2 linked regions of the Rhodopirellula bahusiensis genome follow. The protein of the gene in region 1 interacts with the protein of each later gene in a pairwise test. Links are inferred from orthologs where the notes say so. Each region holds a gene or a part of one and is shown in the gene's direction. Other genes may lie near its edges. The genes, in order: ribD and accC.

The links.
Region 2: the proteins of ribD (region 1) and accC interact in binary tests that used the Escherichia coli proteins (3 or more experiments, as listed by UniProt). The link is inferred for Rhodopirellula bahusiensis from one-to-one orthologs.

What each region holds. Positions count from the first base shown.
Region 1 is NZ_NIZW01000037.1:21,376-28,058, reverse strand. Bases 2,571-5,569 are described here. They hold ribD (bifunctional diaminohydroxyphosphoribosylaminopyrimidine deaminase/5-amino-6-(5-phosphoribosylamino)uracil reductase RibD), read left to right. Parts: upstream 2,571-3,462; coding sequence 3,463-4,677; downstream 4,678-5,569. Other genes in these bases: CEE69_RS29015 (vWA domain-containing protein), read right to left, coding at 4,674-5,569; CEE69_RS29025 (tetratricopeptide repeat protein), read left to right, coding at 2,571-3,463. Also shown: CEE69_RS29035 (M28 family peptidase), read left to right, coding at 1-192; CEE69_RS29030 (hypothetical protein), read left to right, coding at 189-1,088; more of CEE69_RS29025, read left to right, coding at 1,169-2,570; more of CEE69_RS29015, read right to left, coding at 5,570-6,683. UniProt on the Escherichia coli protein: Converts 2,5-diamino-6-(ribosylamino)-4(3h)-pyrimidinone 5'-phosphate into 5-amino-6-(ribosylamino)-2,4(1h,3h)-pyrimidinedione 5'-phosphate.
Region 2 is NZ_NIZW01000027.1:7,307-13,793, forward strand. Bases 2,030-4,832 are described here. They hold accC (acetyl-CoA carboxylase biotin carboxylase subunit), read left to right. Parts: upstream 2,030-2,656; coding sequence 2,657-4,009; downstream 4,010-4,832. Other genes in these bases: CEE69_RS25905 (M24 family metallopeptidase), read left to right, coding at 2,030-2,060; accB (acetyl-CoA carboxylase biotin carboxyl carrier protein), read left to right, coding at 2,151-2,651; CEE69_RS25920 (NAD-dependent epimerase/dehydratase family protein), read left to right, coding at 4,161-4,832. Also shown: alaS (alanine--tRNA ligase), read right to left, coding at 1-717; more of CEE69_RS25905, read left to right, coding at 954-2,029; more of CEE69_RS25920, read left to right, coding at 4,833-5,156; CEE69_RS25925 (RNA polymerase sigma factor), read left to right, coding at 5,281-5,916; CEE69_RS25930 (serine/threonine-protein kinase), read left to right, coding at 5,924-6,487. UniProt on the Escherichia coli protein: This protein is a component of the acetyl coenzyme A carboxylase complex; first, biotin carboxylase catalyzes the carboxylation of the carrier protein and then the transcarboxylase transfers the carboxyl group to form malonyl-CoA.

The sequences.
Region 1 (6,683 bases):
GGGGGCCCGGCAGAGACCGCTGGGGTTCGCGGCGGGGACGTGATTGTGAAGTTGGCCTCTCAAAAGATCGAAGACATCTACGACTATACTTATGCAATCGAAGCGCTGAAGATCGGCGAAGCGGTTGAGATCATCGTCAATCGTGAGGGCAAGGACGTCACGCTATCCATCACCCCCGGGTCACGAGATTGATTGCATCGAAACAGACCGCCTCGCGATGGCAATGCCAACTCTGCATTGCCGGTCTGATTCTGCATCTCGGCTGCAACCTTCCGACATTGATCGCACAAGATCCGACTCGTGCGGACTCGGCGGCGGGAATGATCGACGAAGACACATTGGTCTCCGAACCAATCGCAATGTCTTCTCTTCCCGTCCCGGATGAGGAAGTCGCTGGATTACTCGAGACCGGGCAGGTCGAATTCTTCTCCGGTGGCCCGCGCCCATCCGTCGCTTTGGGCCTTCAATCAACGGGATTCATCAACCGGAGGTTTGATGCCGAGACTCGATTCAATCTTTCTTATCGCTTTGTCAGTCGGTGTCGATGGTGGTGGAACGAAGACGGAATCGTCGTCCGGGTCCGTTATCCCGAGCTGGAACTCAAAGTCGACCACAAGGTCTGGTTTCGCCGTCGTCCCGATGACCTCAGCCAATTTTGGGATCTTCAATTGGTTCAGCACGAGATGGATCACATCCGTCTCTCAACCGATCCTCGAGTGCTGAATCGGTTTGAGACTGCAGTGCGAGGGAAAGAGAGTTTACGGTTCCGTTTGTCGGAAATGCGATCTGTTCTTGGGGAAGGCGCTGTGCCAGAGCACATTGATGGGCAAAGTCGAAACGCTCGCTCAGGTCGAAACGGCCGGTCATCGGGCCTGTCTCAGGATCAAGTTCGAAAGCTGATCAATCAACGCGTTCGCGCCCACTTCGACCAAACCGTCGAGCTGGTTGAGATTCGCTACCGAGAACTGGATCGACAAACCGCACACGGGTCGTTTCCCGTCCCCAGTGACGGACCTCTTCGACAGTGGCTCGATCGTTCATCGAGCGAACCAACGGACGAAGCTGCTTCTGATTTGCCGGAAGGCTGAAACTAGCCGCGATTCGGTTCAGCGATCCACGCTTCTTCGCGGGTGAAAGTCGACATTGCGCTGAAACGCTTGAAATTGGATTGCCTGACAATCCCTCGGCGGATCGCATCTTGGGACACATCGTTCGGCGTGGTAAGTTGCCAGCTTCACTCGCTCACTCGGCAGCCAAGCTGTCCGCACGCCTCCATTTATTGCGACTGTTTATGTCCATCGACACTTACTCGATATGCCCTTGCGGTAGCGGCAAGAAGATCAAGTTTTGCAAATGCAAGGATTCCGTCCACGAACTGGATCGTGTGCTGAAGATGATCGATGGGGGCCAACTCGTCCCCGCTTTGGACCGATTGAGCACAATCCTTGAAGAGCACCCCGACGCTGCGTGGGCGCTCGCGATTCGCGGTCGTTTGTTCATGGATTTGCGTGAATACACGTCGTTGGAAGAAAACGCAGATCGATTCCGTCGCCTGCAACCGTCCAACCCATTGGCGCTCACGCAAAGCGCCGCGGCAGCCCTTTTCCGTCAGGATTTGTCGGCCGCGACCGAGTTGATGTTGGAAGCATTGACCGAAAGTGGTCAGACCGTCGATTCGTTCGTTCTGGACGTCGCTTCGCTGCTGGCATACGCATTGGCGGGCAATGGCATTTTGCTCACCTCGCGTGTGTACGCCACCTTGGCTCTGGTCTCGACGGGCTACGAAGACAGCCGGATGGCCGCAAATGTGCTGCAACAGATCAATGGCGATCCATCGGTCAATCAATTGGCAAAAGCCGTCCCAAATCTCATTCCGCCGCCGGAAAACGCCGATTGGGTCGAACGATACGACGAAGCCGCCTTGTTGCTTTCCAACAACAAAGTGGCACTCGCCCAAACCAAATTTGAATCGCTGCAACGATCCGCACCGCTTCAGCCCGCCGTGCTTTCCGGTTTGCTCAACTGTGCCATCTGGAGAGGCGACCATGCGACTCAAACGGACATGCTGGTCAAGCTTTCTCAGTGCGAAGAGCTGAGCTTCGACGAGCGTGCACGATTCCTCGCAATGTCGCAAATGGCCAGCCCCGATGCCGATGGTTTGGCCGTCGATCACTTGGAATTGAGCGCCGACGTCGAGTCGATCGACGAATACCAAATGGCGATGATCGCGAACCCTCGCTTCGAAGAACTACCAGCGGACGCGTTGGAATCGGTCAAACACGAGAGCGACGTTGCCCCGCGATCTGCATTCCAAATTTTGGACAGCAACGTGCTCGGCGAAGGCGACAAGCTAACGGCTGACAACCTTCCGGTCGCTCTTGCAGCGGTGTTCCTGTTCGGCCGCGAAACTGACCGTTCGGCTCGACTTCAGATCATCGGTCTGCCAGCGTCCAAGCGGGCTCAGGTCGAAGAATTGATGAACGAAGTCGCTCCCAATCTCAGTTGGACCCAAGCGGACGAGATCGGCAAGTTGCCTCTGACGATGATCGCAACGCCACAAATTGGCGGAATCCGACCAGAGCACCAGTCCGACCTGGATTCGGTTGTCAAAGAACTGATCAGCAAACGTGTGCCGGAAACACTTTCAACAACGCCCGTCAAAATGCTCGGCGGCGTGTCGCTGAAGGATGCGGCGAGCGACGAAAGCAAATCCCTGCTTCGTGCTGCGATGATCCGCTACATCGAGGGCGAAGACAGCTTGGTCGCCCGAGACGAAGAGTTGATCAATCAGCTTTGTGAAATTGGCAACGTCCCGAAGGTAGAACGTAAAAAGATCACCGGCGAAGAACTCGAAGAGATTCCCGGCAGTGACCTGGATCGCATCGACCCGTCCGATCTGGACCCCGAAAACCTGATCTACCTGATTCAGCGTGCTCAGCAGATCTCCGCGACTTCGATCGGCCGACGTGCCTCGAAAGCCTTGCTCGAAGCGGATACCGAGTCGGTGGACGATGGGCGTTTCATCGGTGCCAAGATCATCGCTTATTCGTTCTTGATGCAACGAGCGACCGAGTCGGATGAAGCGGTCGATTACTTGGACAAAGCCAAAGTCTACGCCGAAGAACACAAGCTTTCGGACGCTTCCCTTTTGCTGGCGGAACTCGGACTTCGACTACGTCGTCAAGAAATTGACTTGTTCCAAAACACCGTGCAGGCCATCGTTCAGAAGCACAGCGATAACCCCGAGGTGATGGGTCGGTTGCAGCAAATCTTGGCTCAACTCGGACTCATCAATCCTGATGGAACGCCTCGCCAAGGTCCGGGCATGGGCCCACCTTCGCAGGAACCTGCAGGCGGTGGACTTTGGACTCCCGATGGCGAATCCGGCGGCCCAGCTCCTGCGAGCCCAGCGGGTGGTGAAGCTTCCGGTGGCGGCAAACTTTGGGTCCCCGGAATGGACTGATGCCAAACGATTCCAACGCGGCCGCGAACGGTCATTCGGCGGAAGATATCCGCTGGATGACCAAAGCAATCGAACTGGCTTCGCAGGGTCGAGGCAAGGTCGAACCGAATCCCCCGGTCGGCTGCGTATTGGTTCGTGACTCGATCTGCATCGGCAAGGGCTACCATCAGCGATTCGGCGGACCTCACGCCGAAGTCGAGGCATTGTCCGATTGCGATGATGCATCCGGAGCGACCGCGTACGTTTCGTTGGAGCCATGTTGCCACCATGGCAAGACACCGCCTTGCGCGGATGCGTTGATACGAGCGAACGTCGCCCGAGTCGTGATCTCAGTCGTCGACCCATTCGACCAGGTTGATGGCGGTGGGATCGAGAGACTCCGCTCCGCGGGCATTGAGGTGATCACCGGCGTTGCAAAAGAAGAAGGCGAAGAACTCCTCGCCGCCTACCTCAAACGTGTCCTTACCGGCATGCCGTGGGTAATCGCGAAGTGGGCGATGAGCCTGGATGGACGCATCGCGACTAAAACCGGCGAAAGCAAGTGGATCACAGGCCCGAGTGCACGAAGCGCCGTTCATGAACTCCGTGCCAGCGTCGACGCGATCGCAGTGGGAATGGGCACTGTTCTAGCAGACAACCCCTTGCTGACCGTGCGTTTGCCCAAGCCGACGAAAATTGCGACTGCCGCTGAAACTGACGCGAAAACCGCGAACAATTCCGGTCCGCTGGTTCGCTTGGTCTATTCCCGCTCGCGAGTCCCGGACTTGCAAAGTCAATTGGTCCAAACGGCGTCGCAGACTCCCACATGGCTGGTCGCGGGACCAGAAATCGCGACTGCGGACTTAGCAAGACTCGCCGATCACGACGTCGAGACCTGGCAATGTGAAACCATCGATCCCGTGGAGATGGTTCGCCAATCACTGCTTTGGCTGGGCAGCAACGACAATCCTCGTGGGCTTGCGATGACTCATCTGATGGTCGAAGGCGGCAGTCAATTGCTTGGCAGCTTCGCAGCCGCCGGGCAAATCGACGAAGTGCACGCTTTCATCGCTGGGAAATGCATCGGAGGCCATTCTGCACCAGGACCGGTGGGCGATCCGGGAATCAAAACATTGGCCGATGCGACGTCGCTGCGAATGAGCCGCATGGACTCATTCGACAACGACGTGCGATTGATCTATCGCCGGCAGATTGCCGCGACCGAGACGACTTAGTTACCAAGTCCGCCGAAGCCACCGCCGGCTCCGCCACCCGCGTTGCCGATTCCGCCGCCGGCACCCTGACCCCCATCTTCGGTATCACCGGAGACGAAGTTGAAGGTGGTGATCTCACCAATCTGCGAGAACTGCGGTGCAGGACTGATTCGAACGTAACGACGATCCGCCGAGATGATGGCCAAGGTCGACATCGAAGCACCTTCCGGCAAGGTTGTGATTTCCGGTCGGTAGCCAACACCACCTTGTGGATTGAAACCGTTGACACCGTTCAAGCCACCCGTTCCGAATGGCCCACCGTTCGCCCCTGGGATCAACGAGGGATAGTCGCTGAAGAATTCCTGCAACAGTTCACGGTTGTCTCCCAATGCGTTTGCGGCTTGAGCATTCAATCCGCCACCAGCCGCTGGGCCAACGAACTGCCCCAATGCTTCATGACCGGCGTTGCGGCCGAATTCAGCCAGGTGTTCCACTTGGGCTTCGGCGAGCTTCTCTTTTCTTTGTCCTTCTTTGACTTCAAAGATCACCAACGCGTTCTGTTCCATCAACGGAATGTCTTGGCGAATGAACTTCTGCTCAGGACGTCCCACATCGGTCAAAATCTCGACGGTGACTTTTCCGGTTGAAACGTTGCCCCAGATGCGTCGCAGCAGGACACGATATTCTCCCGAGAAACCTTTGGGACAAAGGTATGTTTCTGAGACTTGCCCAGTGGCATCGTCCTGTGCACCCGGATAAGCGTCGCCAAGCAATGTCCCACCGCTGGTGCTGTTGGGTGAATCCAACGAGCAAACCGTTCCGGATGGTTCTTCAACGGACAAATCAACGTCCGCGTCGCCGGTCCAACTGACACGCACGATTGCATCGTGCGAAGCAGCACGTCGGAGAGCTTCGCTAAACTGCTTGGCCGAATCGCTGTCGCCTTCAGCCATCAACTCTTGATGAGTTGCACGAGCCAACAAACGAGCCTCTTCGACCAGCGGTTGGAACTTGTCGCTCCACGCCAATCCCAAGACACCTTCGCAAGCCCAAGCCAAATCGGCGGGTTGATCCAAACGTTTTGCCAGCCGAAGTCCCATCACATAAGGTTCACGACGGTCTGCGTCGGCGGCCGAAATTTGACGACATAGCTTCATGGCAGCCGAGAGCTGACCCATGTCTTCCAAACGAGCAGCGACGTTCAGCAGATCCTCAGGGGTCTCAGCAAAGTCAGCAGCCGACAGCAGAGCCCGTTCGACTTCTGAATCGGGTGCATCCGTTGCGGCCAGCGACAAGGCGTACGCTTGATACATCCATGGTTGGATGTGTCCGGCCGAGATCGCACCGGCGATCACCGCACGGATCTCGTTGAAGTGAGCCTTCGATGCTTCTTTATCGCCGGCTTCTTCTGCTGCCGATGCCTTCACATTCAAGTGTGACACGGTGGCACGAACTCGGCGATCAAGGATAGTGAGAGCACGAGCCGATTCGACTTTCCAATTTGCAAAGTGCTCCGACCAAACTTGATCGACCGACTTTCCTTCTGGAACGTCGAGACGAATCGCACGGTCGATGTTTTCAACCGAGCCAGCATCGGACGATTGAGGCTCGGTCGAGGCAGCAGGCGAGTTAGCTTTGGATCGTAGCGAGGCGTCATCAGGAACGACGAACATACCTCCGCCGCCACCCATGCCGCCCATACCACCGCCGCCCATGCCTCCCATGCCGCCGCCCATGCCGCCTCCCATTCCTCCGCCCATGCCGCCGCCCATTCCTCCACCCATGCCGCCGCCCATACCGCCGCCACCAAGGCTGACGATTGGCACGACCAAGTCACCGACGGGATAAACCTTGGTTACCAGGTTGTCTTCCGCGGCAGTCACGGTGGTGATGTTCAGAACCTCGTCTTTGATCATGTAAGTCAAGTTCTGGTCACGCAGCATCAAACGAAGGAACGAACGCAGCGAAACGTTTTCCAGCGAGATGTTGACAGGAATGTCTTCCGACAAACCTTCGCCTTCCAAACT
Region 2 (6,487 bases), on another replicon or contig:
ACTGTCGATGTGGAAGTTGGTTGGCACGCCTTGCAAGACACTGGCGGTTCGCTCCAGCCCCATACCGGTGTCGATGTTCTTGCTGGGAAGCGGATGCAAGTTGTCCGGCGGCGTTCCCACACGATTGAACTGGGTGAACACCAAGTTCCAGATTTCGACATCGCTGCCGTCTTCGAGTTGGTAATAGATTTCGCTGCAGGGACCGCAAACTCCGTCGGGCCCTTCGCTCGGAGCGGATGCCGGCCAAAAGTTTTCGTCTTCTTCCATTCGCGAAATGCGTTGGGTCGGCAATCCGATCTTTTCGTGCCAAATCCCAAACGCTTCGTCGTCATCCTTGTAGACCGTGACCGTCAATCGCTCGCCGGGGATGCCCAACCACTTCTTGTCGGTCAAAAATTCCCACGCCCAGTGGATCGCTTCTTCCTTGAAGTAGTCGCCGAACGAAAAATTGCCCAGCATTTCAAAGAACGTGTGGTGAAACGCGGTCCGGCCGACATTGTCGATGTCACCCGTTCGCAAACACTTTTGACAGGTCGTCGCACGAGTGAAGTCCAGTTTGACCTTGCCGAGAAAGTGGTCTTTGAACTGGTTCATCCCCGCGGGGGTGAACAAAACCGAAGGATCCCAAGCCGGAACGAGCACGTCGCTGGGTTGGCGGACGCAACCTTTGGTCTCAAAGAACGCCAGATATTTTTCGCGGAGTTCGTCAGTTTTCATCGGGATGTGCGGGTGGGTTCAACGGGGAAAAGATCGGGGATTGAGCCAAGTGGGCTCGCGGTCCATCGTCGGCATGATATCAGTCGATGCCCGACGGGTGACAGGTGCCGAATTTCGGCCCACAATGCCAGCCCGCACAGTGCCAATCGCCGGGCGGCGGCTTCCGCCTCGGTCCGTCGACGAAAAGCATCTGCCGCGAAACGGCCGACTCAACATCACCACTGGATATCGACTTCATGACAGAGCGTATTGAACGACTTGTGCAATCCATCGCCGATTCGGACCAGCAGATGGACGCGATTTTGATCTGCAGCGAAGTCAACGTGCGATATCTCAGCGGATTCACCGGCGACAGCACTTGGTTGCTGGTCCGTCCCGACGGCAAAGCAACGCTGCTGTCCGATCGCCGCTACGAAACCCAAATTGCCGAAGAATGCCCGAACCTGGAAAGTGCGATTCGGCCGCCCAGCCAGACTTTGGTCGCGTTGCTGGCGGAGTATCTGGGCGATTTGTCGCTGAAAACGATTGGCTTCGAGGCTGATCACGTGCAAGTTTCCACGCTTCGGAAGTGGCAGGAACAGATTGAAACGATGGAGTGGGTCGATACCAGCGGATTGGTCGAAACACTGCGTTCGATCAAAGACGCCGATGAGTTGGCCACGATTCGGCGTGCCATCGCGATTGCCGAGCGAAGCTTCCTCAGCGTCACCAACAAACTGACGCCGCAGATGACCGAACTGCAAATCGCTCACGAACTCGAAGCGACGATGCGAAGTCTGGGAGCGTCCGGAGTCGCCTTCGACGTGATCGCGGGGGCCGAACCCAGCGGTGCCCTGCCCCACTATCACCCTCGCAACATTGCCCTGGCAGATTGCCGAACGCTGCTCATCGATTGGGGGGCTCGCGTCGACGGATACTGCAGCGACTTGACCCGGACACTGCACAAAGCCGAAGTGAGATCAACGACCGCCGATCGATTTGAAGCCGCCTACCAAGCTGTTTTGGAATCACAAGAAGCTGCGATCTCCGCCATTCGCGACGGGGTGGAAGCCATCGAAGTGGACCGAGCGGCTCGCCAGGTTCTGCAAAAAGCGGGGCTGGGCGACGCTTTCAAACACGGGCTCGGACACGGGTTTGGATTGCAAATTCACGAGGATCCACGCATGGGCCCGATGTCGACCGAGGTTCTCCGCGAGGGGATGGTGATTACTGTAGAGCCAGGCGTGTATTTCGAGGGCGAATTTGGAATTCGCATTGAGGACGACATCCTCGTCACAGCGGATGGATTTGAGCGTCTGAGCACCCTTCCGAAGGGTCTCGATGATTGTCGTCTTGTTGTGTAAAACGTGCAAACTTAATCTTCACCCACAAAAGGTTGCTCGGATCCCATCTGGATTCGAGAAACATTGGACTTTGCAGGTATCGGACTTCGTATGAAATCGGAAACACCCGACGACGGGGATGTGTTTGACATCGATCGGATTCGCCAGATCGTCGAGTTGATGGAACAACACGAACTGAACGAAGTGGACCTGCAACAGGGCGACGATCGGATCAAACTGACTCGTGGTGGAACAGCTCCCGCCATGATTCCCGCGCCCGCCGCAGTGGCTCCCGTTGCAGCACCTGCGCCGGCCGCCGCTCCCGCTCCGGCCCCAGCTGGTGGCGACGCCGGCGGTGACACTGCCGGGACGATCACCATCAACTCGCCGATGGTTGGCACGTTCTATTCGAAAGCCAATCCTGAATCGCCGCCGTTTGTCAAAGTCGGTGACGTGGTCAACGACGACACCGTGATTTGCATCGTCGAGGCAATGAAGGTCTTCAACGAGATTCCTGCCGAATGCCGCGGGAAGATTGTCGAGGTGCTGGTCAGCGATCAACAAGCCGTCGATTTCGGTAAACCTTTGTTCCGCGTCCAGGTGGACGGCTGAAGTCTATGTTTGAACGAATTTTGATCGCCAATCGAGGCGAGATTGCGCTGCGTGTGATTCGCGCCTGTCGCGAAATGGGTATCGAGTCGGTCGCCGTTTACAGCGAAGCCGACAAGGACTCCATGCACGTCAAGTTGGCGGACCACGCGTACTGCGTTGGCACCAACCGAAGCGCTGACAGCTACTTGAAAATTGATCGCATCATCGCCACGGCCGAAGTGGCCGGCGTCGACGCGATCCACCCCGGTTATGGCTTCTTGGCAGAGAACGCTCAGTTCAACGAGCAATGCCGCAGCAGCGGGTTCGAATTCATCGGCCCCTCGCCAACCGCGATGGACAAACTGGGCGACAAGAACACCGCTCGTTCGATGGCGATCGCGCAAAACGTCCCCGTCGTTCCCGGCAGTGATGGATTGATCGCGGACTTCGATCGAGCCATCGACACCGCGAAAGAAATCGGCTTTCCCGTGCTGATCAAAGCCACCGCCGGTGGTGGTGGCAAAGGCATGCGGGTCGCCGAGACCGAAGACGTTCTTAAGAGCCAACTCGAAGCGGCTCGCAACGAAGCCATCGCGGCATTCGGCAACGGTGGCGTGTACCTGGAAAAATTCATCCAGCAACCGCGTCACATCGAAGTCCAAGTCATCGCGGACTCGCACGGCAACGTGTGCCACCTGTTCGAACGTGACTGCAGCGTCCAACGGCGCCACCAAAAACTCGTCGAAGAAGCCCCCAGCCCCGACCTGCCGCAAGACCGCCGCGAAGCGATCTGCGATGCCGCCGTGCGAATGATCGCTGGTGCGGATTACGCTGGCGCGGGAACGGTCGAGTTCATTGTCGACAAGGACTACAACTTCTACTTCATCGAAGTCAACGCGCGGATCCAAGTCGAACACCCGGTTTCAGAAATGATCACCGGCGTGGACCTGATCCAAGAACAAATTCGCGTCGCCGCTGGTCTGCCGCTGTCGTTCCGTCAAGAAGAACTGACTTGCACCGGCCACGCGATCGAATGCCGGCTCAATGCGGAAGATCCAACGAAGAACTTCCAACCTTGCCCTGGGCAAATCAAATCGATGTTCGTGCCTGGCGGCATGGGCGTTCGATTCGATTCGCATGTGCAGACCGGTTACGTGGTGCCTCCGTATTACGATTCGATGATCGGCAAACTGATCGTCCATCGCCCGACGCGGGAACAAGCCATCGCGACGATGCTTCGTGCTTTGAAGGAACTGCAGGTCGAAGGCATCACCACAACCGTCGGTTTCCACAACTGGATCCTCCGAAACGAAGCCTTCGTAAACGGCACCGTGGACACCAAATTCGTCGACCGAAACTACGAAGGCCAAACGTCTTAGGGTTGCGTCACCGCTAGGAAAAGTCGTTCTGGCCGTAGCGGAAGTCGCCAAGACTTTCGGCAATTCACGATGCAGACCGAAACTCTTGACGAGTTCCGCTACCCCATTGGTCGATGCCACTCCTGATTCCGTTGGTCCCCAAGGAATAACCATGCGAGTCTTTGTGACTGGCGGCACTGGCTTGCTGGGCAACACGATCCTTCGCCAACTGTCGGGCGCCGGACATGACCTGATCGCTTTGGTGCGAGGCGAACCCGATCCCCAGGTCTTCGATGGGATCAACACGACGTTCGCTCACGGCGACCTCCTCGATCAAACCGCGATCGAAAATGCGGTGGCTGACTGCGATGTGGTCATTCACTCCGCCGGCATGATCCACCTGGGTTGGAAACGCCTCGACGACAGCATGGCCGTCAACCGCGACGGCACCCAAACCATCGTCGACGCCTGCCTGCATCACGATTGCAAACTCGTTCACGTTGGCACCGTCAACACGCTCGGTATCGCGGACCGCAACGGCGTGGCGAACGAAGACACTCCGCTGGACCACGCAGGCGGGCAAATCCCGTGCAGCTACGTCCTCAGCAAACGAGCTGGCAACGAGGTCGTTTTGCAGGGCGTCCAAGATGGCCTGAAAGCCGTCTTGGTTCACCCGGGGTTCATGCTCGGTCCCTGGGATTGGAAACCCAGCAGCGGCCGGATGCTTCTGGAAGTCAGCAAAGCCTGGCGGCCGCTCTCACCTTCAGGCGGCAACAGCACCTGCGATTCGCGAGACGTGGCCGCCGCCGCCATCCGCGCCGCTGAAAAGCTGATCAGCAATAAAATCCCCGCGGGCCGGCAATACATCTTGGCTGGCCACAACATGCGATACCTCGAACTGTGGAAAGCCATGACCGAGGCGATGGGTGCCCGCCAACCGCTCATGCGTGCCGGGCCGGCTCAGCGATGGATCGCAGGAGTCGCCGGCGACGTGGTCGGCAAACTGCTGCCACACGAAGTTGACTTCAACAGCGCCGCCGTGGGCATGTCGAGCCAATACCACTACTACGACAGTTCGCGAGCCCAAAGCGAACTCGACTACAAAATCCGGCCGTTTGAAGAAAGCCTGGCCGACGCTGCGAACTGGATCCGCCACCACCACCAGTGAAGCTGGGCACAGACACAATCGCAAGCACCAGGATTTTCGCCATTTTCTAAGATTGGGCGCAATGTTTGGCTCGGACATCCGTGAGACTCTTTGAACAGTCGGTCCACCCACCTGGAACTGCGTTTTGGATTTCGATTCCACCGCCGCCGAACCAACGACTCGCGCAAGTCTGCTTTTGAGACTGCGTGATTCCAAGGATGAATTCGCCTGGGCCGAGTTCTCTGCCGTCTATGAGCCGGTGATCTACCGCCTGATCAAACGGCGTGGGGTGCAGGACGCGGACGCTCGCGAGATTGTGCAAGAGATTCTGATGTCGGTCGCCGGTGCGATCGAGCGGTTTGACGTGACCGCCCAAGGCTCTTTTCGCGGTTGGCTCAGCCGAATCACGCGAAACGCAACCATCGACCGACTGAGATCGGTTCAGTCTCGCCGCGAACTGAATGGAGGCAGCAGCATCGTTCGAATCATCGACGCCGTTGCCTCCAACGAGCAAGGCATCGACGGCACTCAACAGGACGCAGAATTGTCGCACGAGTTTGATCGTGATCATCGCCAACAATTGTTTCGCTGGGCCGCAAGCAAGGTGCGATCACGCACGGGCGAAAGAAACTGGATCGCGTTCTGGCGAACCGCCGTGGAGGACCAATCCATCGCGGCCGTCGCCTCCGACCTGGGCATCTCCGAAGGCTCGGTCTATGTCGCCAGGTGCCGAATCCTCAAACGGATTCGCGAACTCGTCCATCAACGTTTGAGTGATTGAACGCATCATGATTGCCAAGCAAAACCCACACTTTGAATTGGACAAGCTACGAGAGTTGCTTGACGAGCGATTGTCTGCCCCCGAAGCGGATCGCATCGAGTTTCATCTCAGCAATTGCCAGCATTGCCGGTCGCAACTACAGGAAATTGCCGGCGAGCCCATGTGGTGGGACGAGACAGTCGAAGTCCTCAGCAAGAGCACCTTCATCGACCAAAGCAGCCGGCCTGCTTCTAAACCCCCGAGCGATCCGGCCGAACCCCAGCGATCCTTCGACGCGTCCTTGGACTGGATCCGTCCCCTGCTGCAACCACTGCGGGATCAACGCTCAGACGCCGTCGATGACGCGCCTGCAATTGGCACCTTGGACCAATACTCGATTCACAGCGTGATCGGACAAGGAGGCATGGGCGTCGTGCTACGAGGCTTGGACCCGGAACTGAATCGACCGGTTGCGATCAAAGTCCTCTCCCCTCATCTCGCCGGCGTTGGTGCGGCGCGGACCCGCTTCATGCGAGAGGCACAAGCCGCCGCGGCGATTGTGCATCCTTCCATCGTACCGATCTACAGCGTT